DNA from 2 places in the Bacillus cihuensis genome. Region 2 is predicted to be linked to the other one. Evidence: riboswitches for the same ligand, from Rfam matches in the RefSeq annotation. Region 2 holds a riboswitch; the other holds the start of a gene.
The links. Region 2 has a riboswitch for S-adenosylmethionine ahead of V179_RS0126400 (5-methyltetrahydropteroyltriglutamate--homocysteine S-methyltransferase). Riboswitches for the same ligand answer to the same signal wherever they lie in the genome.
Positions count from the first base shown of each region.

Region 1: linked by a shared signal. The riboswitch ahead of ssuE (NADPH-dependent FMN reductase) and the one ahead of V179_RS0126400 (5-methyltetrahydropteroyltriglutamate--homocysteine S-methyltransferase) in region 2 are both predicted to bind S-adenosylmethionine.

Region 1 covers NZ_KI632495.1:850,414-858,200, forward strand. The annotation lists gene pabB (aminodeoxychorismate synthase component I) at 1-479, opposite strand, end outside; gene V179_RS0109980 (anthranilate synthase component II) at 652-1,218, opposite strand; gene V179_RS0109985 (LLM class flavin-dependent oxidoreductase) at 1,554-2,576, opposite strand; gene V179_RS0109990 (LLM class flavin-dependent oxidoreductase) at 2,990-4,357, opposite strand; gene ssuE (NADPH-dependent FMN reductase) at 4,411-5,010, opposite strand; SAM riboswitch class I at 5,056-5,160, opposite strand; gene V179_RS0110000 (AAA domain-containing protein) at 5,568-7,787, opposite strand, start outside.
Region 2 covers NZ_KI632502.1:14,773-22,559, reverse strand. The annotation lists gene V179_RS28925 (MFS transporter) at 1-1,116, opposite strand, end outside; SAM riboswitch class I at 1,490-1,600, opposite strand; gene V179_RS0126400 (5-methyltetrahydropteroyltriglutamate--homocysteine S-methyltransferase) at 1,613-2,731, opposite strand; SAM riboswitch class I at 2,856-2,964, opposite strand; gene V179_RS0126395 (YwqH-like family protein) at 3,235-3,591, opposite strand; gene V179_RS0126390 (hypothetical protein) at 4,166-7,693, shown strand.

The DNA.
Region 1 (7,787 bases), on a different contig from region 2:
GAACTTTGTGCTTTAGCTAGCTGACGATAAAAGGAAAATTCATCGCCGATAAATGAGGAATTCAGTCTCATCGTATAATTAACTTGATATGTATTGCCCTCTTCAATCTGCTGTTTAATCTTTTGAATCGAAGCCTTATATGTTTCATAAGTTGTCTTAGATTGCCAATCGAAAAGAGTGAAATCAGCCGGTGTTTCTGTTAATTGCCGATTGTCAAATTTTTCAAAAATCCCAAACCAAAGCAGTGGCATCTTATTTTCTTCTGCCACTTGATAGGCAGGGTCAAATGCAGGAGCTGCTTCGTATGACAGATATCCAGCTGCATAATAGCCTGCATTGACTTCTTTTTGAATATTTTCTAAGGCTGTTAACACCTCATCTATTGTATGTGCTTCAATAATCTTTAATGGATTTTGAAATAACCTACATTCTTTATTAAATTCTAATAGAATATGAATATTCTCAGCGCGTTTATTCATGATAGCTACCCCGTTTACATAACGTATTTATCCCGCATTAACGGACAGTAATCCCCCCACCCAAAGCTTAGAAGAATCGAAGAAGCATAGGGGGGTTAACTGCCCATAAAAGCCCGATTGGTTCAACTAACAAGCAGGGTGGAAGAAGCCCACCGCTGTTTGAAGTTTCACTTTATTGTTTATTAAGAAAGTTGCCAATTAGAGTATGACCATGTTCCGTTAATATTGACTCAGGATGGAATTGCAGTCCTTCAATTTGATATTTTGTATGTCGAAGCCCCATAACAACATTGTCTTTTGTTCTTGCACTTACCTCGATACATTCAGGAAGCGTCGACTCGTTGACAACTAAGGAATGGTAGCGGGTAACCAAAAATGAGTCCTGAATCCCATTAAAGACTCCTTTTCCATCATGGGTGATCATCGATGTTTTCCCATGCATAGGTTGTTCGGCCTTTTCAACTCGACCTCCAAACGCATCGGCAATCACTTGATGCCCAAGACAAATCCCCAGAATGGGGGTGCTTTGATGAAATTTCGCTACTACTTCAAGACAGATCCCAGCTCCTTTTGGATTTCCAGGCCCTGGGGAGAGAATGATAGATTCAGGATTCATTTCTCTAATTTCATCTAACGAGATTTCGTTGTTGCGCCGGACTGTGACTTCTTTACCAGCCTGAAGAGTATACTGATATAAGTTGTAAGTAAAAGAATCATAATTATCGATTAGTAAAATCATTGTTGTTCTCCATATTTTTGATTTAACGTTACACGAATAAAGAAATGAAAATATCGACACATAGTAGCCAAAACATATTTAATACCTGCTAAGCTTCTATATCCCTATGTATTTATTTTAGCAAAAATATCTTCAAAATGCTTGCTAGATATTATTTTCAACTTTGATAGGGTTCGTCGATTTATTGGTATTCTTGTTGGGAAATGAACTATACTCTTTAATATTTCCGGATTTTCATAAGTTTTATCTAAAAAAAGCCCCTGAAATTTCATCCAGAGGCTGTAATACGATTTGAGAAGCTGACTTTTTTCATCGTTTGGTTATATAGCAGACACTCATGAATGTTTTTTATCAGCGATTTCAGCAATGATTTCATATGAACGAAGTCGAGACTCATGATAAAACATGCCAGAGTTAATGATCATTTCATCAGCACCTGTTTTATCAAGGAATGCTTGCAGTTTTTCCTTGACTTGTTCAGGGTTCCCAATCACACTTGCATCCAGCTTACTTTGAATCGATGCTTTCTCATAAGGTGTCCAAAGACCATCCATTGAATCTACTGGTGGCTGGAGCTGATTAGGTGTATTGCGAATCAGACTTAAGAATTGCTGTTGATAAGAAGTGGCTAAATAAGCGGCCTCAGCTTCTGTGTCTGCTGCAAAGACATTAATTCCAACCATTGCGTAAGGTTTTGCTAAGACGTCTGATGGCTGGAAGTTGCTACGGTATAGTTCTAGAGCGGCCATTGTATTTTCCGGAGCAAAATGACTTGCGAAAGAAAAAGGCAAACCTAGTCTTCCAGCAAGCTTTGCACTGAATCCGCTAGAACCAAGCAACCAGATTGGGACATTTAAACCTTCACCTGGGATTGCACGAACTCTATTATGACGGGAATTGGCATCAAAATATGTCTGAAGTTGCTCTAATTGTTCTGGGAAGTCATCGCCGGTATTTCTGATATCACGACGAAGTGCCATAGCTGTAAATTGATCACTTCCCGGTGCGCGTCCAAGCCCCAAATCAATACGACCAGGATACATAGATTCAAGAGTTCCAAACTGCTCAGCTATTACAAGGGGGGAGTGATTCGGTAGCATAATCCCACCTGAACCTACTCTTAGAGTAGAGGTTCCAGCTGCCACATAGCCGATTACTACAGACGTTGCAGAGCTGGCAATTCCTGGCATACTATGATGTTCTGCTAACCAGAAACGATTAAAGCCCCATTTTTCTACATGCTGCGCTAGATCTAAAGTATGTTTAAAAGATTCAGCTGGTGTACTACCTTCTGTAATGTTTGCAAGATCCAGCACTGATAAAGGAATTTCACTCAGCATTTTTTTGTTGTGAGACATTTAATCATCTTCTTTCTATATTCTTTTTGTATGAAGGACATAGGTGAACAGGCTTCGAGACTTACTAATATAGCCTATCTATTTACCAGGTCTACTGTTTTTTTCTTGAAAGCATCCGAAATCCCGGCTCCGAACCGCCACCATTAAGATAGGCGTACTTCATGTTAGACCCTTCATGGTAAATAGTAGCTTTTTAACACCATTTTGTTTTATATCTGATTACTTACAGCCATCATATAAAAGAAACAAAAAAATTGCACAAAGTATGCCTAGACTTTAAATTTCTCATCGCAAAAAATAGACAATCAATAATTTGATTGTCTGTTATTCGACCTTCATGATTAATTTTATATAAAGCTACAGAGAGTCGTGTATTTTTTGATAAATGTACAACAATATATCTATTTCATAAGTTACACGCTAGCTACCGGTAACAGCCTTTTACGAAATTGTCTACCATGGTGATGATCGGGCAAATAATCACTGCCAAATAAGTTCTTTCGTAAGGTTCCATCTTCATATTCTTTTCTGACTAACCCTCTCTCTTGTAAAATTGGAATCACATATTCAACAAATTCTTCAAAAGTCCCAGGTGTAACCGCATAAGCAATATTAAAACCATCTACACCTGTTACATCAATCCATTCTTCTAAAGAATCAGCGACTTGTTCAGGAGAGCCAACCACAACAGGTCCCATTCCGCCAACTCCAATAAACTCAGCAACTTCTTCAACGGTAAAATCGGACATCGATTTTAATGTTGATTGGATGGCATCATTCTTAACATATTGAATTTTTTCCTGAGGGTCAACACCATCCATATCTACACCAGTCCAGCCACCGAATAATGCAAGTGAGCCTTCGTAACTGGCATGCTTTTTATAATCCAAATATTTAGCTTCAGCCTCTTCTTGGGTCGCACCTACAATTGGCGTAATCAATGTAAGAATCTTTATTTCATCTGCTTTTCGACCGGCCTTCACTGCCTCTTCTCTAAAAGCCTTTACTGTGTTTTTGGTGCGCTCCATTGATGTTGAGCCAACAAAAACAAGTTCTGCATGTTTTGCTGCAAATTTTGTTCCTTTTGGTGATGCTCCCGCTTGAAATATTACGGGAGTACGTTGTGGTGAAGGTTCACAAAGATGTGCTCCTGGAACTTTATAGAATTCACCGTCATGATTAATATCATGAACCTTTTCTGGATCTGCATAAATCCCTTTTTTCTTATCCACTACGACAGCATCATCTTCCCAACTAGCTTCCCATAATTTATAGACAACATCTAAATATTCATCAGCTATATCATAACGATTATCATGATTAATTTGTTGATCTAAGCCAAGATTACGTGCAGCACTATTTAAATAAGATGTAACGATATTCCAACCGATTCTTCCTTTTGTTAAATGATCCAATGTCGAGATTCGCCGAGCAAATAGATAGGGATGTTCATAGCTTGTCGACGCAGTTAAACCGAATCCTAAGTGCTTTGTAACTTGTGCCATGATCGGAACAACAAATGCAGGATCATTGACTGGAACTTGAGCACCTTGACGTACTGCTGCATCACGAGAACCTTGGTATACATCATATGTTCCAAGAACATCTGCCAAGAAAATGGCATCGAATTTTCCTTTTTCCAGTACTTTTGCAAGATGTGTCCAGTATTCAGCATCCTTGTACGTAGACGATTTATCGTCCGGATGTGTCCAAAGACCCGGAGATTGATGTCCAGCACAGTTCATATCAAATGCATTTAAATATATTCTTTTTTTAGTCATAATCATTACCACCCATTCGTTTTTTATGATGAAATATGGTGCTAAAAATGTGCTTAAGAGGTTATTGCTTTAGTTTGTTTAATGATTTGGAGAAACTCCTCTAAATCGTTATTAAGTCGTGCTTGTATATCTTGATCAGTAATAGGTTGTAAACTATTTTCTTTATCGATTTGGTTATCTATAATATAAGTCCCTTGAGTGGCTCTTCCTTTTAAAGTGGTAATAAGCGGTTTTAAGGCAAAATCGATTGCTAATAAGTGTGCTTTACTCCCACCGACCATTATTGGTAACACTGGAATTCCTTTAAACGCACCTTCTGGAATTAAATCGATTAGAGATTTTAACACACCTGTGTAGGAAGCTTTGTAGACAGGAGAACCAATAATTACACCATCCGCTTCCTCAATTGACTTTGCAATCGCTTTAATTTCACTGCTATTATAGCGTGCATTATGCAAATCCTCAGCAGGAATATCCAAAACGGAAACATACGTTACCGTTATATTCTCCTTTTCTAACAATGATTGAACAAATTTTAAAACAAAATCAGTCCTAGAAGGTGCTGAAGGGCTTCCAGATAAAATTACAACATTAGGCATTTGTTGACCTTCTTTCTTAGTAAAATAGTAATTATCCTTTGTACGAATTAACATAAAAAGTCCTCTTTCCTGAAAGAAAGAGGACTTTTACATTAGTCACCCTTATCTAACAAGCATATGCTTGCAGGAATTAGCACCTTTCTACTAGTTGTAGAGGTTGCTGAAGCTTCATCGGGCCAGTCCCTCGGCTTCTCTTGATAAGTATTATTAAATTATTTTTATCATAATATTCTAATAACTAAAAGTCAAGATTAATTCATATATCTTTCATCGGAATTGTTTGAATAATACTTACTCACATAGAACATACTATGATGCACGTAATCTAATTGCTCAAGATATAATATGAAAATTTCATCAATATTTTTTCATTTCTCCCTGATGGTAAGCCTTATTTTCCTGTCGCTAAACGAAAAACTTACGGTATATAAGCGCCATTAGGCACGAGTAAGTTTCACTAGAACTCACCAATCGGGTTTTTACAGACAGTTGTATTTCACCTACTCTTCTTCAATTCTGCTAAGTCTTTAGGATTTTGACTTTCTATTAATGTAGGATAAATTAAAGGGTCTGGACACATCTTTAATGTGTCCAGACCCTTTTAGTTACTCCTATTCTATCCCAGGTAGTTGTGTAAGAAAATGTTCAACTACTGCTACTGAATCTAAGCGTGCTGCCACATAAGGTGGTAAAAGTCTGCTCGCTGCTTCAAGTGGAACACCTAACCAGAAATATTGCTTATCAATAATGATGAAAGGAAATGCAACACTAGTTTCAATTTGTTCTACTACTGCCAAGCCGGGAACCGGACGAGTTGAAATAAGTGTAATCTTGACATGTTGTTCTTTACTATTCAACATATTTATCCATTCTTCCGTAACAATTCCTGTATCAGGTATTGACAATAGTATAGAATGGCGTGCTTTTTTAATATCCTTACTTAGAACATCTAGTTTACGTGCATGCATCCATTGGAGCTTCGGATGTTGATTTTGAATCCACTTCCCAATATCCTTCGGCCTTACTGTATATCCGTAAGATGCTTGATGGTCCACAAGTTTACGTAATGTTTTGCCTAGATATACCTTTTTTCGAATATAGTCCGCATCGCTCACTTGAATGAATTTTCCTTTTGTTCTCGTAATCGCAACATTAATAAGCCGCTCACTATTTTTTCCTGTCAAAAGCATGCCAGGACGTGTTTCAGGATAGCTATCAACTGTATCAAATATCATTACATCCCGTTCGCTTCCCTGAAATCGATGGACTGTTGCAGCGATAATATCTGCTAGTTCAAGCTCTTTCTTATAAATATCTTGTAATAATAAATCCATAAGACAAGATTGAGCACGATAAGGTGTCACATAGCCAATAGAGCGTGAGCCGCTTGAATATGCTTCATGAAGTAGTTGAAACGATATGAACAACTGCCAAAGATTTATTCTTGATTTCGATGAACGCTCTGTTATGCAATGTTCACCTGTACCACTCGTCTCTAATAGCATTAAAGCACGGTTTGGGAACGGCCTTCTCCCTGTGATTTCTTCACGGCTCATAAGTACACTCTTATGATCGCCAACAAGGGAATGATAAATAAATTTATTCGTGAAAGCGGAAATATCCGGATGCATTCTCCGTTGTTCTTTAAGTAGAAACAAATGTGGATGGAGCTTACCTTCATTCACTACATTCGCGACTTCTGAACGATGAAAAATATCTTCCTTTAACCATTTATTCACTGATTCATCACGTGCAGAAGCAATGGGCGGCAATTGTTTAAAGTCACCGCAAACGATGATGTTTTTGCCTAAAGAAGCAGCAAACGCAACTTGTGGCACATAAGCCATACTTGCTTCATCAACTATAATTACATCATATTCCTTTTCAAATATCGTGCTGTCGCTCGCTGCTTTAGCCAATGTGCTACCAACAATTTTCGCTTGCTTCACGAGCTCCATTTCTTTACGGTGAAACTTTTCTATAATTCTACCTAGCTTTTTTTCCAATTCAATCAATCGGTCTGTATCACGCTTACTAAATGAGCCAGATAGATCTTGTTTTAAGAGCCTTTTCTCTTCAGTTAATTTTTGCTTATCCTCAACTAAATCAGGTTCAAACTTTTCCAACAACTGGCTTGATATGATATCAAGATGATTAGCTAAACTTTCCCCAGTATGCGAACCATACCTAAGTATATCGCCTTCTTTAAAACGTTGTTTCTTTTTTGTAAACGCGGAAATTTCAGCCATTAGTACATCAACGGCTTGATTGCTATGCGAGAGAACTAATAGTTTTTTCCCTTTAAAATAATGATTTGCTGCTGTTCGGGCCAAAGTATATGTTTTTCCAGTTCCCGGGGGTCCCCAAACATAAGTGATAGGATTAAAATTAGAACGTAAAAAAAGCTCCTTAACACTGCTGTGGTCCTGAGCTATCGGATGCCTGCTCTCCATCGACGGGTCCATCAACCGTTTGACTCGAAGCCGCTTTTTCTTACTTTTCTTCATTTCGTCTAGGCGCTCAATTAATTGCTCCAACAGCTCCCATGGATCATGATAAAGGTAGGCTTCGGAAATCAAATCACCAAGTGTTTTTTCAAATAATAAAATGATGCTTTTGCCTTCAGAGGAGAGGACAAATCCGTCTTGCTTGATCCCTCCCCATTCCAGACGAACTATGGATCCGACTGGAATCCTTAGTGAACCAACCGTTTCAAAGTAATAAGTAAACCCGTCTACCTGATCTATCAAATGACCATTCAAAACGTGATATTTTGTACTTCCGTACTTTTTTAAATGGCGGATTTCATTATCTAATGCTGATTGCCATTC
Region 2 (7,787 bases):
AAAAATAAGAACGGTCAGAGCAGCGGTTAAAATAGCTAGAACATTACGTCGCCCATTTGGTCGATCTGCCACCATATCAGAAATCTTACCACCAAGAGGAAAACCGATGATTCCAGCCAATGCATTAAATGATGCAATCAGAGCAGCCGCCATTAATGCACCGCCACCGAAATCTTTGACAATAGATACAGACCAAAATCCGTAAAACCAAAGATGCCACATGATCGGAATGAAGAATAAGTACAATAAGAAAAGGTTTTTGTTGGCTAAAATTGGCTTTATTTCTGATTTTTTCGTTGTGTATAAATAAAAGATTAAGAGCGGGCAAAGAGCTACAAGTATTATAGCAATTGCAATATTGGATAAACCTAGTTTTATGGAGAAATAATAGATTCCCATTACGATTACAAGAAAAACAGCTGAGTACATCGACATATATAGTAGTGCTTTATTAAATTGTACTTTAATACCTGGTGAAGAATGATCTACAGATTGATTAGGATTATTTTTTGGCTTCATATATTTAAAAATAAAAAATGCACTTACAAGTGTAATAATCCCCATCACAAAAAAAGGAAAACGCCATGCCTCTTCTCCCATAAATGGTTCTGCAGTGGTGATCAGAAATGGTACACCGAGTGTACCTGCTGTAAGTCCTACAGACAATCCGGTAAGGGCAACACCCATTCCTAGACCAACTTTTTTAGGCGGTGTATGGTAGGCAATATATGAGCGATCATTTGAATAAAATGCACCTTCACCTAGCCCTAGTATTACTCGAAATAGGATAAATGCAATAAGTCCGCCAGCTACCCCTGTTAATAATGTGGCAATCCCTGCCCAAACTACACTTAAAATAATAATCGTACGGTAGCCGAATCGATCACCTAGAAAGCCTCCTGGAAATTGCATAAGCATAAAGCCTGCAAAGAACAAACTTCCGATAAGACCGCCTATTCCATGAGGATTTGCTACATTGGCGAAAAAACCTATCTCATTTTCAATCATGTATGTCACAACGGGGCCAGTTGCTGTTCGGTCAATATAAGAAACAAACCAACCTAAAAATAGTAGCCCCCAAATGGTGTGATACCTTTTCCAACCTTCCTTTTTCATTCAATACACTTCCAATTCTCCTATTAATGTCTTATCCAACTTATAAAACCTCTATGGCGTTAAAACGCCGCCATTTATCACAACGACAATCCAGTAGCCTGCTACACTCGCCTAATCACAATGGTGGCGGTGCTAAGCCGGAATTTGAAGTACGTTCCATAATACAAATAAGATTACGTGCAAAGTAGATTGCTATATTAGTAAGTAGCGAAGCCCCGTCCCCATGTCCTTCATACAAAAGAGACCGTCCCATAGGGTTTTAGACCCCACATCTACTAAATATCCGTTTATATAACGTGTACATGACACAATAAACTGTGTATAGCATGTGAGATCATTGAGCCTTGGGACAGCCTGATTTGGCAAAGTATCCCTCTTATTTATCAAAGCATGCCGTTTTGCAGGAATTAGCACCTATTTAACTAGATTGTTAAAGGGTTGCCGGGTTTCGTAGGGCCAGTCCCTCCACCACTCTCTATAAGAGTTTATTTTATTGTTACTTCCAAACGTCTTGTGCAATATTCACAACGTGGCATACTTTTGCCCATTGTTCTTCTTCTGTCAGTACATTTCCTTCTTCTGTTGAAGCAAACCCGCATTGTGGACTCAAACAGATTTGATCTAATGGAACATATTTTGAAGCTTCTGCAATTCTTTCTTTAATCCGTTCAGGGTCTTCCAATTCGCCTTTTTTAGAAGTGATTAAGCCTAATACAACGTAAAGATCCGGTCGATTGATATGGCGTAACGGTTCAAAGCCACCTGAACGATCGTCATCAAATTCAAGGAAAAGACCGTCAAGATTTAATCCACCGAAGATCGTTTTAGAAGCATCCTCATAACCACCAGTGGATGAATACGTAGATCTGAAATTGCCTCGGCAAATGTGCATCGTAATGATCATATCATCCGGCTTATTTGCAATAGCCTCGTTGATTCCTCTTTGGAACAATTGTGCCAATGTAGCAGGATCAGACCCTCTATTAGCAATTTGTTCTCTCCCTTTTTCTGAAAAGAATAGGGACCAAGCTGTATCATCTAATTGCAGATAACGACAACCTGCATCATAAAGCGCCTGAATCACACCTTGGTAAGCAGCAATTAAATCATCATAAAATTCTTCGTGAGTGCGGTACACGTCTGTGTCAAGTGTTCCTCTGAAATAAAGCATATTGGGACTAGGTATTGCAAATTTTGCAACAGCATCGCCTGCAATACTATGAAGGAACTTATAATGGTCGATCATGTAATGATCGGAAAATGAGATTTTTCCAGTTACCTTAATGCCGTGTGCTCTCGTTTTAACGCCGTTAAATTGAATACCATCATTTGTTTCATGAAACAAAACGCCATCAAAACCTGAAAGAAAGTCTAAATGCCACCAAGCACGTCTAAATTCGCCATCAGTAACAGCGTTAAGACCAGCTTCTTTTTGCTTTTCAACTAACTTTATAATTTCCTCGTCCTCAATTTTACGTAATTCATCAGCGGTAATGTCACCGTTCTCCTTTTGTAACCGGGCCTGCTTAAGACGTTCTGGTCGTAAAAAGCTACCGACGTGATCGGCTTTAAATGGTGCATTCGTTACTAGTTCTTGTGCTGCTAACTCTGTCATGTTATTTCCTACTTTCTTTTATAGATTTTTCTTCAAGCATTTAATTAGTTCGAATTTTTCTCTTATAAACAAAAATAAAAGGGCCCTCAATAAGAAGAGGGCCCACGAAAATACGAGGACGATCTTCTTATCTTCTAGGCATGTTCTATACCTATTGGAATTAGCACCTTGCCGAAAACCGGCTGGTTGCTGAGACATCGTCGGGCCAATCCCTCCGTCTCTCTTGATAAGAATATGAATATGTAATTATTTGAAAAATCCGATTTATCCAACTTTATCATGCTGTAAAGGAAAAAACAAGTAGTTTTTTAACCGAGAAAGATTGGATCCGTTGAAATTTCACTTTATTTGAAGGAATAAAAGCTGGTAGAAGTGAGGTCTTCACGTCAAGATCCTGTTTGAGTTTTGGGTGAACTAGGTCTTCATTTTCAGTAAGGCGGATGCTAAACCTCGTCTATTTAATGATCAAAATAATATTGGGATTTTTAATTAGGAAATCATGTTTAACGTACCATTTTCTCTTCCCGTTCCGCTGCTTCAAGAGCGGCAATGGTCTGTTTGATTGAAATGATTTCTAATTGAATTTGTTGGATTTTCTCCGCTAACGTTGTAAATACGGAGCTGAATTGATTGTTACTTATGTCGCGATAGTTTGTTAACATTCCTACGGCTCTCGTATTATCAAAGGTATGGGCGAGTGCTGCATTCCAAGTGTTTGTAGAAAGCTCAGGTTCCGACACCAATCTTTCATGATGGATAAAATCCTGTTGGCAAGAATTCAATTCACTATTACAAATTTGGAGACGATGAAGTTGCTCTTCTTTCAATCTTAATAAACTATAATAATAAGCTAAAGACATCTATTGACCACCTCTTTTTTCCTTAGCGATTGAACGAATGAACGTATCTCAAGAAAACAAGTACTTTTACTATATCATGGAAAAACAGGGCTATATAATCAAAATGTATGATTTTCCGATATTTAGTAGTTGGGTCTTATTGACTATAGAGTAATTTGTGGATGGTTGTACGAAGGTGTGATTAAGTACAAATCTCGACATGTAATTCGTCATTCAATCATCTTTCAAGTAAGAAAATAAGCGGTTTTTTTATACATTTAATCAATCGATTGATTGATTACTTAAATATTCTCCCCCGATTCGACTATAATGCCAATAGAAGGAATGAACTGGAGGAGTTTTATATGATATATGCTATCGGCAAATTTTTACAAATTATTCTCAATCCATGTATAACTGAGCCGAGGAGATACGTGAGTTTTCGGCCCATTTAATCAATCGATTGATTATTGCATTGTCTGACTGAAGTTTCACTTTATCTCGACAATTCGGTTTTTTATTCCAATATCAGGAATTAATGTGTATAATTTTCTATAGTATAGTAGTGGAGTTTTAAAGAGAAAGGGGGCTTACTGTGACGGATTCTAATGAATACATCCCCTTTGAAAAGAAGCGGGAGATCTTTCAGGAAGAACTTAAGATCCTAAGAGAAAAACGATTGATTCCTAAATCTGATTACATAAGACTTAGCAGTGCATATGAACGGCATTATCACCAAGTGCGGCAGCAAGTAGCAATAATGGAAAAGCAACAGAAAAAAGATGAAACGGTTCAATCGAGCGAAATTCCAAATGAAGTTCCACATAACATTCAGCGAACTGAAGAGTTCGTGCAAAAACCAATTCAAGATTCATTACAAACACCAATGGCTAGCCCAAAACCAAGGCAAGTCATTCAACAGCAATCTGTTGTGAAACCTGTAAAATCAGTGGAGCAAATTCGAGAAAGAAATATAACACTTGTCTTGGTAATGGGTGTGATTCTGCTCTTGTTTGGCGGTCTTATATTAGCGACGTCAACGTGGGGAGCCTTGAATGCTGTTCTGAAAGTTTTCTGTATTAGCATGGTGTCAGTGTTTTTCTTTGGGATGGCTTTTATCGCCTTCAAACTAAAAATTAAGCAAACGGCCTTTGCCTTTTTAACGCTCGCAAGTCTATTCATTCCAATTACGATATTATCAGCTTCGTATTATCGGATATTTGGAGAATATTTATCGTTACAAGGTGATGGGAGAGGGTTATTAGGGTTGATTGGCGGAGTGATTTGTTTGGGGCTCTATTTTGTAATTGCTAAGCGTTTTGCTTCGAAATTATTCACTATTCTTTCATTGTTCACCTTTGCGTTAGCGGCATGCTTCGGCTTCACCTATGTGGCGCCAACTACAGAAACATTATTTATACTACTCATAATGTTTAACTTATTATTTTTATGGTATATGGATCGTTTGAAAAATCATCAACAATTGGCGTTATTCAAACCCTATTTATTTTACTTCATCCAATTCAAAATTATAGTCGAAGCGTTTGTTGTGTTTGTGCTAGCTTCAAGCACAGTATTTTATTCGTTTACTTTGCTCTTAGCATCACTGCAATTCCTACTGTTAACAATAAAATACAATCAAAAATATTATAATTTTGCCTTTAGTATTGTATTCAGCTACGGCTATATCCATCTTGTCTTGAACTCGGCTGTATTGAGTGATTTCACTTCTATTGCTTTTGCCGTACTTCCAATCGTGTTCTTTGCTCTATATTTATTTATGGCTAACAAAAATGAAGAAGTATCGAAAAGCTTTGTATATACGGGCATTACAAGTAGTGTGTTTGTATTTGCCTATGTAAATGCGCAAGTGTTTGGAGAAGGATATGCACAAATATTCTTTGCACTGATCCTTCTAGCCGCACAATATGTATTTTTAGCCATTCAAACAAAGAAAGTGGTATATACTTATCCAGCACTCGTCTTATTTAATCTTTCACTTGTTTATCTTGGCTGGGCATTCGAATGGACCTATACGGTGCACTCTAGTTTCCTATTTGTGATTCAAATCCTCCTTTATTTAGGACTGTTTGTCTATAATTTTGCCAAAACAATGGAGGTATTCCGAACGAGTATAGGGATTCTTTCGAGTAGTGTGATGTTGTTTTTGACTTATATCAATTTGGTGAATGGAGATTGGTTAATCGTCAGCCTCTTTCTTGCTGCGATATCTGGTTTATTATTTTTCAGTCATAATAAAGTAGCGGAAAAATGGATGAAGGATATAAGTACGTATGGTTTTCCGTTATCCCTAGCTGCATCGTTGCTTATTTTGTATCTGTATAGTAGTGAAACAAGCAGATGGTATGATCTTGTAATTCCACTTAGTTTACATGTCATGATTGTCGCTTTCCTCTTAATCGGACTAGGCTATTACTTGAAAAGTTCATATAAAAGCTTTTTCAATACCTTTTTTATTACCGGTCAGGTCCTATCGATGGTGTCGTTTATGACGCTTTATTTTGGAACACTGTCAGCTATTCTGATAACGACTTTAATGATGGTCTCAACAGCGATCAATATTCTGTCCGTTTATGTATATCGTCATCATCCTCTATGGATTCTAGTTGTCTATACTTCAGCAGGCGTGTATGCATCGATCTGGGCAATATTTAAATTCGAGAATGAATATATCTGGATGGCTTACCTATTTGTGGGACCGTTATTGTTCTACTTCTTGTCAGAGTATGTGGGGAAATATTCGAAGGAAGGCAGAAACTATTTCTTTTGGTTTAGTCAGCTGACAAATCTGCTTGTGGCAACACTAGGTTATCTTTATATAAGTATGACAGGGGCCAATCTGTATTTCTACTTAATTCCGCTTAGTCTCCTTGCAATCAGTGCTGTAAGAACGACCATTACCTGGGAGCGTTTTATCTTTACATACGTTGGATTTACCGTTCTTCAGTTGCAAGTATTGCTGTTTTTCCAGGAATATGGGCTATCCAATTATCTACTATTTGCTTGGACTTTGACGTCAGCTCTTATAACGATTCTTTGGAGTCGAGTGAATCTAGAATGGAAACGGATGATTGACTATTATTTACTGGCATTCTTAAACTTGACTCTCATTTTATATTTAACAGATTGGAATATGTTCCATTTTTCTAATTACTTAAATGTACTTTCCGTTATGCTTTTCACTAGTCAAGCCGGGTTTGTCATCTATTTATTGATGAAAAGGAAATGGGAACATTTCATTACGATCCCACTTCTTTTGGCATTCTTGTATTATGTGCGTTATGCGAATGAACTATCAATACTGGCAGGTACACTTGTGTTGTTCGTGGCATTATGCGTGATGACTTGGATGAGTAAAGTATTTTTCCGGGCGATGATCCGGAAAGAGGAAACGTATCTGGCGATTGATGTGTATCGTATCGCAGGATTTCTGTATGTGATAGCAATTAACTGGCGTGTTGTTATGTATACAGCAAATAATCCTGCTTTAGAAATTCTATCAGCCTGCTTAGTCAGCGGATATTTATTGGTTATTCGGGCTTTCACTTTAGATTCACTAGAAAAGAAAATCTATCTATCGGCAGCTGTGTTATGGAGTTTGTATCCATATTATGTCGTTGTTGACCAGTTTACGATTCCTAATCTGATAGAAACTGAAATTATGATTCTTCCATTGTTTATTATCAGTACACTATTGCTTAGAAAAGTAATTGTTTCGGGGAATATAACACAAACAATTGAATTAATAATTGTTCCTTTATTATTTTTAGTATTAATCATGGACGCTCTACAAGGAAATACAGTAAATGATGCATTGATCATTGGTACGTTGGCTTTAGTTGCAATCATCTTCGGATTCGTTATGAAATATAAGTCGTATTTCTTTGCAGGGACAGGAACTATTTTGTTAAATATTTATATGAATACCAATCATCTATGGGGCAATCTGCCATGGTGGCTCTATTTGATCATTGGTGGTATCGTTCTTATCGCACTTGCCAGCTTTTTTGAATGGAAAAAACAAAAGGAAAATACGACGTCAAAGGAAATTCTTGAACGTAACAAAGAAAAAATTCGGAAATGGTTTGCGCGTTGGAGGTAGAATGATGTGGTTGATGAGTCATGTTTCATAACAAGTAAAACATCCATGAGCGCCTGCACTAAAGCCCAACGATGAAAAAGTATCAGGTTTTATA